DNA from 2 places in the Streptomyces sp. NPDC001980 genome. Region 1 is predicted to be linked to the other one. Evidence: riboswitches for the same ligand, from Rfam matches in the RefSeq annotation. Region 1 holds a riboswitch; the other holds the start of a gene.
The links. A riboswitch is a leader RNA that binds a small molecule or an ion and turns the genes downstream of it on or off. The one in region 1 is predicted to bind S-adenosylmethionine.

Region 2: linked by a shared signal. The riboswitch ahead of ABT137_RS04075 (putative leader peptide) and the one ahead of thrC (threonine synthase) in region 1 are both predicted to bind S-adenosylmethionine.

Annotation. Positions count from the first base shown of each region.
Region 1 is NZ_JBEOYD010000003.1:281,084-288,669, reverse strand. Features, by position in the region: gene ABT137_RS05970 (alpha,alpha-trehalose-phosphate synthase (UDP-forming)) at 1-1,144, opposite strand, end outside; gene ABT137_RS05965 (glucosyl-3-phosphoglycerate synthase) at 1,275-2,219, opposite strand; SAM riboswitch class I at 2,377-2,538, shown strand; gene thrC (threonine synthase) at 2,557-3,840, shown strand; gene ABT137_RS05955 (MoaD/ThiS family protein) at 3,883-4,158, shown strand; gene ABT137_RS05950 (cold-shock protein) at 4,627-4,833, shown strand; gene groL (chaperonin GroEL) at 5,153-6,775, shown strand; gene ABT137_RS05940 (NADH:flavin oxidoreductase) at 7,144-7,586, shown strand, end outside.
Region 2 is NZ_JBEOYD010000002.1:362,592-370,177, forward strand. Features, by position in the region: gene ABT137_RS04065 (ABC transporter permease) at 1-714, opposite strand, end outside; gene ABT137_RS04070 (ABC transporter substrate-binding protein) at 718-2,337, opposite strand; gene ABT137_RS04075 (putative leader peptide) at 2,559-2,675, opposite strand; SAM riboswitch class IV at 2,709-2,822, opposite strand; gene ABT137_RS04080 (MFS transporter) at 3,172-4,650, shown strand; gene ABT137_RS04085 (winged helix-turn-helix domain-containing protein) at 4,660-5,400, opposite strand; gene ABT137_RS04090 (putative leader peptide) at 5,637-5,717, shown strand; gene ABT137_RS04095 (ABC transporter substrate-binding protein) at 5,881-7,518, shown strand; gene ABT137_RS04100 (ABC transporter permease) at 7,522-7,586, shown strand, end outside.

The DNA.
Region 1 (7,586 bases):
GCGCCACGTCGGCCAGCCGGTACGCCGCCAGGGACCGCGCGAAGTCGTCCTTCACATGCAGCACCACCGGCGTCCAACCCGCGGTCCCGTACGCCGAGTTGATGTCGTCCGCCACCCGCTGCACCTCGGCCGTGTAGTCGCGGTACACCGCGAGGTCCTGCCGCGACGGATACGCGAACGCGACATGCACCACCCGCTCGCGCCACTCGGGGTGGTCGTCGAGCAGCTGCCGGTACGCCAGCAGCCCCCGCACGATGTTCTTCGACAGCTCCGTCCGGTCGACGCGGACGATGGCCTTCCGCCCCTCGCCGATCTCCTCGCGCAGCGCCCGCATCCGCTCGTCCACGTCCGGCTCGTGCGACCGCTTCCGCAGGAAGTCCGCGTCGGCCCCCAGCCCGTGCACCCCGATCCGGGTCCCGCCGGACGACGGATCGGCGGCCGGAATCCCCGGACCCAGCACCGCGTGACAGCAGTCGACGAACGCGTCCGCCCACCGCCGGGTCAGGAACGCCGCGTGGTCGGCGCCCAGGATCCCGCTCAGCAGCTCCGCCGCGATGTCGTCGGGGAGGAGGCGGAAGTAGTCCGGCGGTGCCCAGGGGGTGTGGGAGAAGTGGCCGATCCGCAGGTCGGGGCGGAGGCGGCGGAGCATGCGCGGGGCGAGTGCCAGGTGGTAGTCCTGGATGACCACCACCGCACCCTCGCCCGCCTCCTGCGACAGGGCCTCCGCGAACGCCCGGTTGTAGGCCTGGTACGAACCCCACTGCCGCCGGAACTCCGCGTCGAAGACGGGCTCCAGCGGGGTCTGGTACAGCATGTGGTGGACGAACCAGAGGACCGAGTTCGCGATGCCGTTGTACGCGTCGGCGAACACGTCGGCGTCGATGTCGAGCATCCGGACCTGCTGCCCGCCGGTGTCCGAGGCCGGCAGCCTGCCGCCCTCGGCCCGCCGCACCGCCTCCCGGTCGCCGTCGCCCAGCGCCGCGCACACCCACACCGCGTTCGCGTCCGGCCCGATGGCCGACAGCCCTGAGACCAGTCCGCCGCCGCCCCTCTTGGCGTGCAGCGAACCGTCTTCGCGCAGGTCGTACGAGACCGGGCCGCGGTTCGAGGCGACCAGCACCTCGGCACCGCCGGTGGAAGCCATGGGGGAAGCCATACGCGTCAACCTAGCCCGGCCCGTAAACGCTCAAACGTACGGCCGCGCCCGACGCGCCGCCGTATACGGCCGTACGGCGAAGTCACGCCATCCGGCGCACGGCTGCCGCACGGCGACCTCACGCCACCTTGCGCTCGGCGTACTCCGTGATCTCCACCATCGGCGGCCGCTCCTCCGTGTCCACGGAGTACGTGCGCGGCTCGAAGCCGTCCTCGCCCCGTTCGAACTGGGTGAGGGAGGGGCGGATCAGGTGGCCGCGGGCCAGCCGCAGCTGGGCCGTGCGGTAGATCGCGGCGGACATCCGGCCGAGGGCCTGGCCGTCCTGGTGGCGGTGCTTGCGGACGCCGACGTCGACCTGCGCCAGCGCGTCGAGCCCCACCAGGTGCAGGGCGTCGACCAGCATGCCCAGCTCCACGCCGTAGCCGACCGGGAAGGGGAGCTGTTCGAGCAGCGAGCGGCGGGCCGCGTACTCGCCGCCGAGCGGCTGGACGAAGCCGGCCAGTTGCGGCCAGTGCATGTTCAGCAGCGGACGGGCCATCAGCTCGGTGACCCGGCCGCCCTGTCCGGCGGCGCCGCCGAGCGGGCGGTCGTACATCGCCTTGACCAGGTCGACGTCCGGGTCGGTGAGGAGGGGGCCGACGATCCCGGTGACGAAGTCGGAGGAGAAGTCCCGCAGGTCGGCGTCGATGAAGCAGACGATGTCCCCGGAGGTGACCAGGAGAGAGCGCCAGAGGACCTCGCCCTTGCCGGGGACGGCGGGGATGCGGGGCAGGATCGCGTCCCGGTGGACGACACGGGCGCCGGCCGCCGCGGCGACGGCCGCCGTGCGGTCGGTGGAGCCGGAGTCGACGACCACGATCTCGTCGACGAGCGGCACCTGCTGCATGAGGTCGTGGCGGATGATCGCGACGATGTCGCCGACGGTCTCCTCCTCGTTGAGCGCGGGCAGCACGACGCTGACCGTCTGTCCGGAGGACCGTTTGGCGGCCATGACCCGGTGCAGCGGACGATCGGTTACGGACCAGGAGCGGGTGGCCAGCCAGCGCTCGACTTCTTCCAGCACGGTCAGCGGCTCCTCACTGTCACGGTCACACGACGAGGTGTGATCCATCTCGCGGTTCGGACGACTCTCTCAACTGTCCTGGCCTTCGGTTACAGTCTTGAACAACGCCGATGACCATCGCATGTCCTGGGGTCACCCGGCGTTGACAACCGCATACCGCTCATCCAGAGGGGCAGAGGGAAACGGCCCGTTGAAGCCCCGGCAACCCTCCAGTCGGTACTCGTAGATCGCCGATCAGTGTCGATCGCTCGCGAGGCTCCCGGCTAGGGAAGGTGCCAAATCCGTCTCACGACGAGATGCGTCGTGAGGAAGATGAGGAGAAAGGGCCTCGCCTCACATGGCTGTGCAGACTGTTGCAAGCACCACGGATTCCACCGTCGACCTCGGCCCCGCCGTTGCCCTCAGCTGCCGCGAGTGCGGTCACCGGGTGCCGCTCGGCCCGTTGTTCGCCTGCGAGGAGTGTTTCGGCCCGCTGGAGATCGCGTACGACTTCTCGGCCTACGACACCGAGGAACTCCGCAAGACGATCGAAGCGGGTCCCGCGAACATCTGGCGCTACGCGCCGCTGCTGCCCGTCCCCGCGGACGTGGCGACCAAGCCGAACATCAACCCCGGCTGGACGAAGCTCGTCCAGGCCGACAACCTGGCCCGTGAGCTCGGGGTGACCGGCGGGCTGTACGTGAAGGACGACTCCGGCAACCCGACGCACTCCTTCAAGGACCGCGTCGTCGCCCAGGCCGTCGAGGCCGCCCGCGCCTTCGGCTACACCACCCTCTCCTGCTCCTCCACCGGCAACCTGGCCGGCGCGGTCGGTGCCGCCGCCGCCCGGGCCGGCTTCCGCTCCTGCGTGTTCATCCCGCACGACCTGGAGCAGGGCAAGATCGTCATGGCCGCGATCTACGGCGGCGAGCTCGTCGGCATCGAGGGCAACTACGACGACGTGAACCGTTTCTGCTCCGAGCTGATCGGCGACCCGGCCGGCGAGGGCTGGGGCTTCGTCAACGTCAACCTGCGGCCGTACTACGCGGAGGGCTCCAAGACCCTGGCGTACGAGATCTGCGAGCAGCTCGGCTGGCGGATCCCGGACCAGCTCGTCGTCCCGATCGCCTCCGGCTCGCAGCTCACGAAGATCGACAAGGGTCTGCAGGAGCTGATCAAGCTCGGTCTCGTCGAGGACAAGCCGTACAAGATCTTCGGTGCCCAGGCCGAGGGGTGCTCGCCGGTGTCGGTGGCCTACAAGGAGGGCCACGACGTGGTCCGCCCGCAGAAGCCGAACACCATCGCCAAGTCCCTCGCCATCGGCAACCCGGCCGACGGGCCGTACGTCCTCGACATCGCGCGGCGCACCGGCGGTGCCGTGGAGGACGTGACCGACGAGCAGGTCGTCGACGCCATCAAGCTGCTCGCGCGGACCGAGGGAATCTTCGCGGAAACCGCCGGCGGGGTGACGGTTGGAGTCACCAAAAAGCTCATTGAGAATGGGTTGATTGATCCGGCGAAGTCGGTCGTTGTACTCAACACCGGTGATGGACTGAAGACGCTGGACGCGGTGGCGGGGACCGGGCTCACCGCGACCATTCGCCCTAATCTGGAGTCTTTCCGCGAGGCCGGGCTCGCCTGAGTCCCCGAGAAATAGGGCGTTGCCCAGACCGGAGGTAAAAACGTGAGCGTCACCGTTCGCATCCCCACCATCCTGCGCACCTACACCGGTGGTCAGGCCGAAGTCGCCGCCGAAGGGGCCACCCTCGGCGAGGTCATCTCGGACCTGGAGAAGAAGCACACCGGTATCTCCGCGCGTGTTCTCGACGACCAGGGCAAGCTGCGCCGGTTCGTCAACGTGTACGTCAACGACGACGACGTGCGGTTCGAGCAGGGCCTGGAGACCGTCACCCCGGACGGCGCCGGCGTCTCCATCATCCCGGCCGTCGCCGGCGGCTGACCTGCTGACCTGCATGACAGGCTGATCGAATGACCGAACATTACCTTCGGTAACGCCGATCACCGACTGTTCATCTGATTGCCCCCTCCGTGAGAGAAGCGGAGGGGGCAATTCTGTGTGGTTGAGCGCGGTACAGTTGGGGAACACGGTCCCGATCTCCAGGTCGGGAGCCCCGTATTCGATACCGCGAGCCCAGCAAGAAGTAGCCAAAGTGTGCGGGTTATATGCGGCTTTTGTGGCCTTTATGGGGCCCGACTTGCCCTGAATTCGGCCGAATTCTTGCTACATTCCGGACCCCTTCCGTCCAGAATTCTCGTCCGATTGACCTGTTGCAGACGGCAGTTGGACAGATACATTCAGCCGCGGTCGACGCGTTCCGGCGCACGCCCCCAACCAATGGGGGGTGAGGTCTGACCCGGATCCGCGAAGTGTGGATCTGTGCAAGGGCCAGTAATAGGGGAGTTAGGCATGGCTCAGGGCACCGTCAAGTGGTTCAACGCGGAGAAGGGGTACGGCTTCATCGCGGTCGACGGTGGTGCGGATGTTTTCGTCCACTACAGCGCGATTCAGATGGACGGCTACCGCACCCTGGAAGAGGGTCAGCGGGTCGATTTCGAGATCTCGCAGGGCCAGAAGGGGCCGCAGGCGGACATGGTCCGGCTGGCGACCAGCTGAAGCACGCGCCGACTGACAGCGACGTTCTTCTGTACTTCTTCGAAGGGCTCGTGCCTCCCGGGGCACGGGCCCTTCGGCATGTCCAGGGCCCTCGGTCCTCATGTCCTGGGCCCCAGTCCGCGAGAGCCGCTTGCACTCGCCTAGGCCGAGTGCTAATCATTGGCGTTAGCACTCTGAAGGTGAGAGTGACAACGAAGGACCGGGTCGGTGAGGCCCGCAGGCCGGGTGGGGCAAGGAACCCACGGGTCGGCGAGCCGTCCGTCGCGGGCGCGGGCGCGGTCCTGAAGACTCACCCCCAGTCCTGGAGGGACCACTTCACATGGCCAAGATCATCGCGTTCGACGAGGAGGCGCGGCGCGGCCTTGAGCGCGGTATGAACCAGCTCGCCGACGCCGTCAAGGTCACCCTCGGCCCCAAGGGCCGCAACGTCGTCCTTGAGAAGAAGTGGGGCGCCCCCACGATCACCAACGATGGTGTGTCCATCGCCAAGGAGATCGAGCTGGAGGACCCGTACGAGAAGATCGGCGCCGAGCTGGTCAAGGAAGTCGCCAAGAAGACGGACGACGTCGCCGGTGACGGTACGACCACCGCGACCGTCCTCGCCCAGGCCCTGGTCCGCGAGGGCCTGCGCAACGTGGCCGCCGGTGCCAACCCGATGGCTCTGAAGCGCGGTATCGAGAAGGCCGTCGAGGCCGTCTCCGGTGCCCTCCTGGAGCAGGCGAAGGACGTCGAGACCAAGGAGCAGATCGCCTCCACGGCCTCCATCTCCGCCGCCGACACCCAGATCGGCGAGCTCATCGCCGAGGCCATGGACAAGGTCGGCAAGGAAGGCGTCATCACCGTCGAGGAGTCCCAGACCTTCGGTCTGGAGCTGGAGCTCACCGAGGGTATGCGCTTCGACAAGGGCTACATCTCGGCGTACTTCGCCACCGACATGGAGCGTATGGAGGCGTCCCTCGACGACCCGTACATCCTGATCGCCAACTCGAAGATCGGCTCCGTCAAGGACCTGCTCCCGCTCCTGGAGAAGGTCATGCAGTCGGGCAAGCCGCTGCTGATCATCGCCGAGGACGTCGAGGGCGAGGCCCTGTCGACCCTGGTCGTCAACAAGATCCGCGGCACCTTCAAGTCCGTCGCCGTCAAGGCCCCGGGCTTCGGCGACCGCCGCAAGGCGATGCTGAACGACATCGCCATCCTCACCGGCGGCGAGGTCATCTCCGAGGAGGTCGGTCTCAAGCTCGAGAACACGACCCTCGACCTGCTGGGCCGCGCCCGCAAGGTCGTCATCACCAAGGACGAGACCACCATCGTCGACGGTGCCGGCTCCACCGAGCAGGTCCAGGGCCGGGTCAACCAGATCCGCGCCGAGATCGAGCAGTCCGACTCGGACTACGACCGTGAGAAGCTCCAGGAGCGCCTGGCCAAGCTCGCCGGTGGCGTCGCCGTCATCAAGGCCGGTGCCGCGACCGAGGTCGAGCTCAAGGAGCGCAAGCACCGCATCGAGGACGCCGTCCGCAACGCCAAGGCGGCCGTCGAGGAGGGCATCGTCGCCGGTGGTGGCGTGGCGCTCATCCAGGCGTCCACCGTCTTCGAGAAGCTGGACCTCGAAGGTGACGAGGCGACCGGCGCCCAGGCCGTGAAGCTCGCCCTTGAGGCCCCGCTGAAGCAGATCGCCGTCAACGCCGGCCTCGAGGGCGGCGTCGTGGTGGAGAAGGTCCGCAACCTCACCCCGGGTCACGGCCTGAACGCCGCGACCGGTGAATACGTCGACCTGGTCGCCGAGGGCATCATCGACCCGGCGAAGGTGACGCGCTCTGCCCTGCAGAACGCCGCCTCCATCGCCGCGCTGTTCCTCACCACCGAGGCCGTCATCGCCGACAAGCCGGAGAAGGCCGCCGCGGCCGCTCCGGGCGGCATGCCGGGCGGTGACATGGACTTCTGAGCCTGAGGCTCGGATGTTCTGACGCAGCACCGAGGGCGGCACCCCCTGTTCGACAGGGGGTGCCGCCCTTCGGCGTTTCCGCAGCTGAGCAAGCGGGAGCTGCTCGTCGGCCGAGCGGCTCGGGCGAAGTCCGCTGCGGTTCGGCAGCGCCCCGAGGGGCGCTGGGGGTACCCCCGGCCGGAGCGCTCGGCACGGACGGCGGTGGGGCCGTGTCCCGGGTCACACGGCATCCGTGCGGGAGCGGGAATGTGCACGCCCGGGCAGGTCGTTCTGCACAGACGTGCACTCGATGCGTGTGCACATACCGTCCGGTATACGACCTGGGTGTATTGCCCGGGTACCCGACCTACTCACGAGGAGCCCCCCACGTGACCGTCACCACGCCCCCCGCCTCCCGCGCGGCCGAGATCCTCTCCCGTCCCATCGCCCTGAACGGGCTCACGGTCCCCAACCGGATCGTGATGGCGCCGATGACCCGCCAGTTCAGCCCCGGCGGCATCCCCGGCGAGGACGTGGTCTCGTACTACTCCCGCCGGGCCGCCGCCGGTGTCGGTCTGATCGTCACCGAGGGGACGTACGTCGGCCACGACTCGGCCGGGCAGAGCACCCGCGTCCCGCGGTTCCACGGTGAGGAGCAGCTGGCGGGCTGGGCGAAGGTCGCCGAGGGGGTGCACGCGGCCGGCGGCACGATCGTCCCGCAGCTGTGGCACATCGGCATGGTCCGCAAGCAGGGCCAGCCGCCGGTCGCGGACGCCCCCGCCGTCGGCCCCTCCGGCATCCGCCTGGACGGCACCGAGGGCGAGGGCAGGCC
Region 2 (7,586 bases), on a different contig from region 1:
CGTCAGCGCGGGCAGCGACGCATTGCGCAGCGCGTGCCGCAGATGCACCCGCCACCGGCCGGCCCCCTTGGCCCGCGCGGTCTCGACATAGGCCTGGTCCAGCGCGGTCAGCAGGCTCTTCGCCAGCACCTGGGCGACCTGCGCGCCGGTCGGGACCGCCAGCGTGAGTGCAGGCAGCACCAACCCCTTCAGCCCGTCGTTGCCGAACGCCGGGAACCAGTGCAGCTTGAACGAGAACGCCTCGACCAGCAACAGCCCCACCCAGAACGTCGGGACCGACACCCCCAGCGGGGGCAGCGACAGCAGCAGCTGCCGCAGCCACCGCCGCGAGGTGTACGTCGCCACCACCGCGAGGCCGCCGCCGAGGACCACCGCCAGCAGCAGCGCGGCCCCGGTCAGCTGGAGCGTCTGCGGCAGCGCGTCGGCCAGGGTGGAGGTCACCGGGCGGCCGGTGGAGACCGCGTTGCCGAAGTCCCCGCGCACCGCCCGGCCCAGATACTCGGCGTACTGCACCAGCACCGGCTTGTCGAAGCCGTACTCGTGCCGCAGCTTGGCGAGTTGGGCGGGATCCGTCTGACCCGAGTCCATCCCGGCACCTGCCATCGCGGAGACCGGGTCACCGGGCAGGAAGTCCAGTACCAGGAACGACACCGTGTAGGCCGCCCACAGCACTCCGACCGCCTGCGCCAGCCGTTTGATCAGATAGCGGCGCATGCGCTAGCCGATCCAGGTGTCGTGCAGTTGGACGCGGCTGCCGGAGTCGAATGTCAGGTCGTGCACCTTGTTCGAGACGCCCAGCTGGGTCTGGAGCTCCACCACCGGGACGTCGTACGCGTTCCGCACGATCACCTGCTGTGCCTCGCCGACCAGTTGCTTGCGCTTCGCGGTGTCCGTGGCCGCGGCCTGCGCGGACAGCGCCGTGTCCAGCGAACTGGCGGGGAAGTGGTAGAAGTTGGCCAGCTGAGTGGAGAAGGAGCTGCGCAGGATGTCCGGGTCGGCGCGGGTCGCGTTCCCCCACACCACGTCGAAGTCACCGGACTGGAGCGTCGTGGCGAACTGGGTGACCGGCAGTTGCTTGAGCACCACGTCGATCCCGACGGCCTTGAGCTGCTGCTGGACCAGCTCCAGCGCGGGCTGGTTGGTGGCCGCGTTGGGGAACCAGCTGATGGTCAGGGTCAGCTTCTTGCCGTCCTTGGTGCGGATGCCGTCGCTGCCCGCCTTCCAACCGGCCTGATCCAGAAGGGACTTGGCCTTGGCCGTGTCGAGGGCGAGGTCCGAGGAGAGATCGGTGTAGTCGGGTGTGGTGTGCGCCAGGATGCTGGTCGCCGGCTGGGTGCCGGTCGGGAAGACGGTGTCGGCGATCTGCTTCCGGTCGATGGCGGCCGAGATCGCCTGACGGACCTTCGTGTCCTTCAGCAGGGGCCGCGCGTTGTTGAGCCCCAGACCGAAGGCCACACCGGGGTTGGCCCGGCTCTGGAGGGTGACCTGGCCGCCCTTGAGGGCCGCCTCGTTGGCCTTGCCGACGCTGCTGATCGCGTCCACCTGCCCGGACTGGAGACTGCCGGCCCGCACCCCCGCCTCGGGCACGACCTTGAACACCAGCTTGTCCAGGTAGGCCTCGCCCTTCTTCGACCACAGCGAGGAGCCCCAGTCGTACCCGGTGCGCTTGGCCAGGGTGACCGACTGGTTCTGCACGTACTGCTTGAGTACGAACGGCCCGGACCCGACCACCCCGTCGCTGCACTTCTGCTGCGGGCTCTTCTTGACGCTCGCCGAGGACTCGATCCCCAGCGAGTGGGTCGAAGTCGCCTGGAGGAACTGGGCGTTGGGCTGCTTGAAGGTCACCTTGACGGTGAGCGGGTCGACCACGGTGGTGCTCTTGACGCCGCTCAGGTAGCCCTCGGCGAGGGTGCCCAGGGTGCCGAGCTGCGGCACCGCGTCGAAGTTGTCCTTGACCACCTGCGCGGTCAGCTTCGAGCCGTCGCTGAAGGTGACCCCGGACCGCAGGTGGAACGTGAACGTCGTCGCGTCGGAGCTGATGTCCCAGCTCTTGGCGAGCCACGGCACGATCTTGCCGGTCTTCGGGTCCTGGTCGGTCAGGGAGTCCACGGTCTGGCGCACCGAGTAGATGGTGTCGTTGCTGGCGACCTGCTGCGGATCCACGCAGCCGGCGTCGGATCCCACCGCGAAGGTCAGGGTGCCGCCGGACTTCGCCTGGCCGCTTCCGCCGCCGGAGCCGTCGTCGCCCGAACCGCACGCGGTCAGCAGGACGCTGGTGGTCAGGAGCGCGGCCAGGGGCGCCCATCGGGAGGGTCTGAAATCCGGAAGTGCAGTCACGGAGGGCTATCTCCTACTCGTGTCACCGAGGCACGACCGCGCACGGATGCGCGGAGGCATGACGGTGTGTGCGGCCCGGGCGGATCGACTCCGGCCGGGGATGCGCTGTGCAGACAGGGGGTTGTCATGCGGACGACGCCGGGAACCGGCGGCGAGGGGGAAGAACGGCGCGAAGGGGCCGGGGCCGGTGACGGGATGTCAGCCGGCGGCAGCCGGGCCGGTCAGGCCCGACAGAGGCAGCTGGTCGAGCGCTTCAAGTCGATGTGGCGCCGGCGCGAGAGCCGGGAGTACGCCGTGGCGTCGGTGGGGGAGGCAGCAGAGTCATCGCTGTGCCGCATGTCGAACCTCCCCGTCTCCGGCCCCGGTCACGGGCCACGCGCTTGCGGGAGTCATCGGTGACCCCGCCGGGCTTTCACCTGGAGCACCCCGCCGCGCGGGAGGGTTGCCGGTCAGCGAGCCAGGGCTTGACGCTGACACTCAATGCCGTTGGTGATGCTACGGATCGATTTTGTCGTACGTCAATGCCGCAACGTGACGCTCTGTTCGGGAGAACGGGGTCGTCTCACGTGCCGGGACGGATGGTGGACGCACCTTGTTCCGTGTGCTTTGATCCGGCCATGGAGACCGCAGGTCAGGCACGCACCGTGCTGCTCGACCCGTTCTGGGCGGGCCGCCGCGCCGACCAGTTCGACCAGACCTGTCGCTGACCACTCGCTCCCCATTCCCCTGCGCGTTCGCCTCCGCCGCGCCGCGTCCTCACCTGGATCCGGACCGGCGTCGCAGGCATCCCGCGACGCGTCCGCGTCCAGCCCCCGCCCGCTCGGAAAGAGCCGCATGGTCGTCAACAGCACTGCCCCGAAGGGGGTGTTCGCCGCGCTACGGGTCCGTGACTACCGGATCTACTGGAGCACCGGCCTGGTGTCCAACATCGGCAGCGCCATGCAGGGTGTCGCGCTGGACTGGTTCGTCCTGACGCTCACCCACAGCGGGACCGCGCTCGGCTGGGTCGCCGGACTCCAGTTCGCCCCCGTGCTGCTGTTCGGCCTGTGGGGCGGGGTCGTCGCCGACCGGTACGACCGCCGGACCCTGCTGCTGTGGACGCAGACGCTGTACGCGGTCCAGGCACTGCTCCTGACGGTCATCGTGTTCTCCGGCCATGCCGCGCTGTGGCTGCTGTACGTCCTGTCCTTCGCGCTCGGCTGCGTGTTCACGGTGGAGAACCCGGCGCGGCTGTCCTTCGTCACCGAACTGGTCGGCCGGGCCCTGATCCCGAAGGCGGCGGGCCTGAACATCCTGTCCCTGAACGCCGCCCGCCTGATCGGCCCGGCGATCGCCGGTGTGCTGATCGGGGCGATCGGCACCGGGTGGGTCTTCGCCCTCAACGCCGTGTCCTTCACCGTCGTCCTCGCCGGTCTGCTGTCGATCCGGCCGCGGGTGCGGAAGACGCGTCCCGTCTCCCGGCCACCGTGGACAGGGGCGGGTGCGGAGGGGCTGCGCTATGTGGCGGCCCGGCCCGAACTCGTCGGCGTGTTCACCATCTTCGGCCTGGCCGCCACCTTCGCGGTCAACTTCCCCACCACGCTGACCCTGTTCGCCGGGCGCGTCTTCGACGTCGGCTCCCGGGGACTCGGCCTCATGAACACCGCACTGGCCGTCGGCACCGTCGCAGGGACGGTCGCCGCCACGCGCGGTGTCTCGCCCCGGGTGCGGACGGTCGTCGTCGGCGCGCTGCTGTTCGGCGGTTTCGAGGCACTGGCCGCGGTCATGCCCACGTACCCGGCCTTCCTTGCCCTGCTGCTGCCCGCCGGCCTCACGTTGATGACGTTGAACACGGCGGTGAGCGCCTTCGTCCAGTCGGAGGTGAGCGACGCCATGCGCGGCCGGGTGATGGCGGTCTACACGGTGATCTCCATGGGCGGGAGTCCGGTCGGCGCCCCCGTCATCGGCTGGATCTCCCAGCAGGCGGGGGTGCGCTGGGGGCTGGGCGTGGGTGCGGCCACCGCCGTGCTGGCCGCGCTCGGCGTGGGGCTGTGGCTGTGGCTGTCGGGAACGGTACGCCCGGTGCCTGCCTCGGCCACGCAGCCCGTCCCGGCCGCGCCGCACGTCCCCCGATCCGCGTCGGCGTCTGCGGCGGCGTCGACCTGCCGCTCGCCGTCCCCGGTCACCCGCCTTCTCGCGAACCGTCCACCGGAGGAGCGCCCCATGACTGACCGTCACACCGGCCGGTCAGACCCCACGTCGTCGACAAGCTCGTCCCGGAACTGCGAAGCCGCGGGATCCACCGTGCCGAGTACCAGGGTACGACCCACGTGACCCGTGCCGTCAGCCGCTCTCGGCCGGTGCCGGTGTGGCGCGCAGCCGGAAGCCGACGCCTCGCTCCGTCGTCAGCAGAGCAGCGGCACGCGGGCCCAGCTTGCGGCGGATGCGGTGGATGTGCAGGTCGACGGAGCGGCTCCGGCTGCCCGCCCATTCCCCCAGGCCCGAGCGCAGGTCCTCCCGGGTGATGACCCTGCCGTTGCCGCGCAGCAGGGCGGTCAGCAGCCGGAACTCCAACGGGGTCAGCGCGACGGGAGCGCCGTCCACCAGCATGCGCTGCCCGCCCGGGTCGAGGCTGATCGGGGACGGGGCGGCGGCCACGTAGGAGCCGGGCAGCGTGCCGCCGGGCACCACCGGCAGGCCCGCGGCGCGCCAGGCCTCGTAGCCGCCGACGATGTCGGTGGCGCGCACCAGCCCGAGATCGTGCAGCCCCGCGGCGGCCATGCTCGACATGTAGCCCTGCGAGCACATGATGATCGCGCGCAGGGAGTGGTCGGCGGCCTCCTCGATACGCCAGGCACTGCACGGGTCCAGCCGCCACTCCAGCACGTTCCGGTCCATGACGAGAGAACTGGGGATCTCGCCCTCGGCGCGCCGCACCATGTCCGCGCGGACGTCCACCAGCAGCGCGCCGTCGGCGAGTTCGCGGGCCGCGTCCAATGGCGTCAGCCGCCGCAGCCGGGCCCGGGCGCGGACCAGCAACTCGTCGATCGACGAGTGAGCGGTGTCAGGCGAGCGGTCCGACATCCCTTCGGATCGCCTGTGCGCCGGTGACTGCATGGCGAGCAACTCCCGTGTCGTGCCTCGGAGACGGCCGGTGGTCGTCGGAACCGTGACGGCGACAGCCGGCGGCAGGGCGCGAAAGCACGCGGTGGGAGTCGGTCATGCCGGAAGTCTACGGGCGGAGTTTTGCGGCGGAGTTTCTCGATTCTGAAACAGATCCCGCATTGTCTGCCGCCGAACTGCGCTGTTATCAATGAGTCGTGACCGCGAACACGCTGCTGACCCGGAGGATCCACGTGGATCTGCTGCGCGTCGGCACGTGCGTCTGTCCGCAGCGCTGAGGCACCCGGCCGAGCGCACCGCGCCGGCCTTCTGACGGCCCTCGGCTGCACGCTTCTTCACCTTCCACCTCTCTTCACCCTTCACCCTGCTGCCAGCACCGCACACGCCCGCGTACAGCTCCCCCAGGTTGTGCCGTGCCGTCGGTCATTCCCTGGAGAACCCATGCCTGCATCCGACGCCGACGCGCTGCCCCGGCACTGGCAGGACGTCCTGCCCGTCGTCCGCACCCGTCGTGGCTTCCTCACCCTGACCGGCGGCGGCGCCCTGGCCGCCCTGCTCGCGGCCTGCGCGCCGAGTGCCACGGACGACGCGTCGACCGGGACGACGGCGTCGGCCACCGGCCCGGCCAAGCACGGCGGCACACTGCGCGTGGGCGCTCCGCCACCGCCCACCGCCCTCGACCCGGTCACGGCGTACGACGGCACCGCCATCGCCCTCTACCAGTTGGTGGCCGAGTACCTGGTCTGGCTCGACAAGGACTTCAAGCTGGTGCCGCGGCTGGCCACGAAGTGGACCTCGGACACGACCGGCCGCAAGTGGACCTTCACCCTGCGCAAGGGGGTCACCTTCTCCGACGGCACGAAGCTCGACGCCGCCACCGTGAAGGCGTCCTTCGACCGGCTGCTCGACCCGAAGAGCAAGTCGGCCGCCCTGTCCGCCTTCGACACCGTCCTCAAGCCGGGCGGCGTGACCACCCAGGGCGACGCGACCGTCGTCTTCACCCTCGAACGGCCCTTCTCCGACTTTCCGTACCTGGTCTCGGCCGGCAACTACAACGCGGTGATCCTGAAGACGGACTACGCAGGCGACTTCACCAAGCACGGCATCGGCACGGGCCCCTTCTCCCTCACGTCGTACGACGTCTCCACGGGTGCCGCCTTCGTCCGCAACCCGACGTACTGGGACAGCCCCAAGCCCTACCTCGACGGCGTGGACGTCAGGTTCTACGCCGACGACCAGGCCGACCTCGTGGCCCTCCAGTCCGGTGACATCGACGCCCAGTTCCTCAGCAGACCCGCCCTCGTCGAACCCCTGGGGAACAGCGGGGGCATCACCGTCGACAAGGTCAGGGGCACCGGAGTCACCGTGCTCACCCTGCGCGTCGACAAGGCGCCCTTCGATCGCAAGGAGGTCCGCCAGGCCGTCGCCTACGGCCTCGACCGGCCCGCCGTGCGGCAGGCCGCGGGCAGCGGACTCGGCGACCTCGGCAACGACCATCTGTTCGCGCCGCTGTTCCCGGCCGCCCCCACCGACATCGCGCAGCGCGCCAAGGACAGGGCGAAGGTCACCGAACTCCTCAAGGCGGCCGGCCTGACGAGCCTGCGCTTCACCCTCACCTTCGACCCGCCCAACAAGGACTTCGCGGTCACCGTCCAGAGCCAGCTGAAGGAGGTCGGCATCACCGTCGACCTCGACCAGCGCTCCTCGAAGGAGTTCTACGGCGGCGACCAGGCCAAGGACACGCCGTGGCTGTTCACCACCGCCAACCTGGTCGGCTGGGCGGGCCGGGCCGTGCCGAGCCAGTTCATCATCCCCATGGTGAAGAGCAACGGCGTCTGGAACGGCTCCAAGTACGCCAACAAGGCCCTCGACGCGGCCGCCGAGGCCTACGACGCCGCCACCAGCGACGCCGAGCGCCGCAAGCAGGCGGAGATCATCGCCGAGGCCCTGCACGAGGACGTGCCGATCGTCATCGCGTACTGGAGCGGAGCGGCGCGCGCCTACAACAGCGGCAGGTTCCGCGGCGTCCAGGCGCACCCCAGCCAGTACGTCGACTTCACCACCGTCTCCCGGGTCTGAACCATGACCCGGTTTCTGCTCCGCCGCCTCGCCGCCGTCCCCCTGACCCTGCTGGCGGTCTCCCTCCT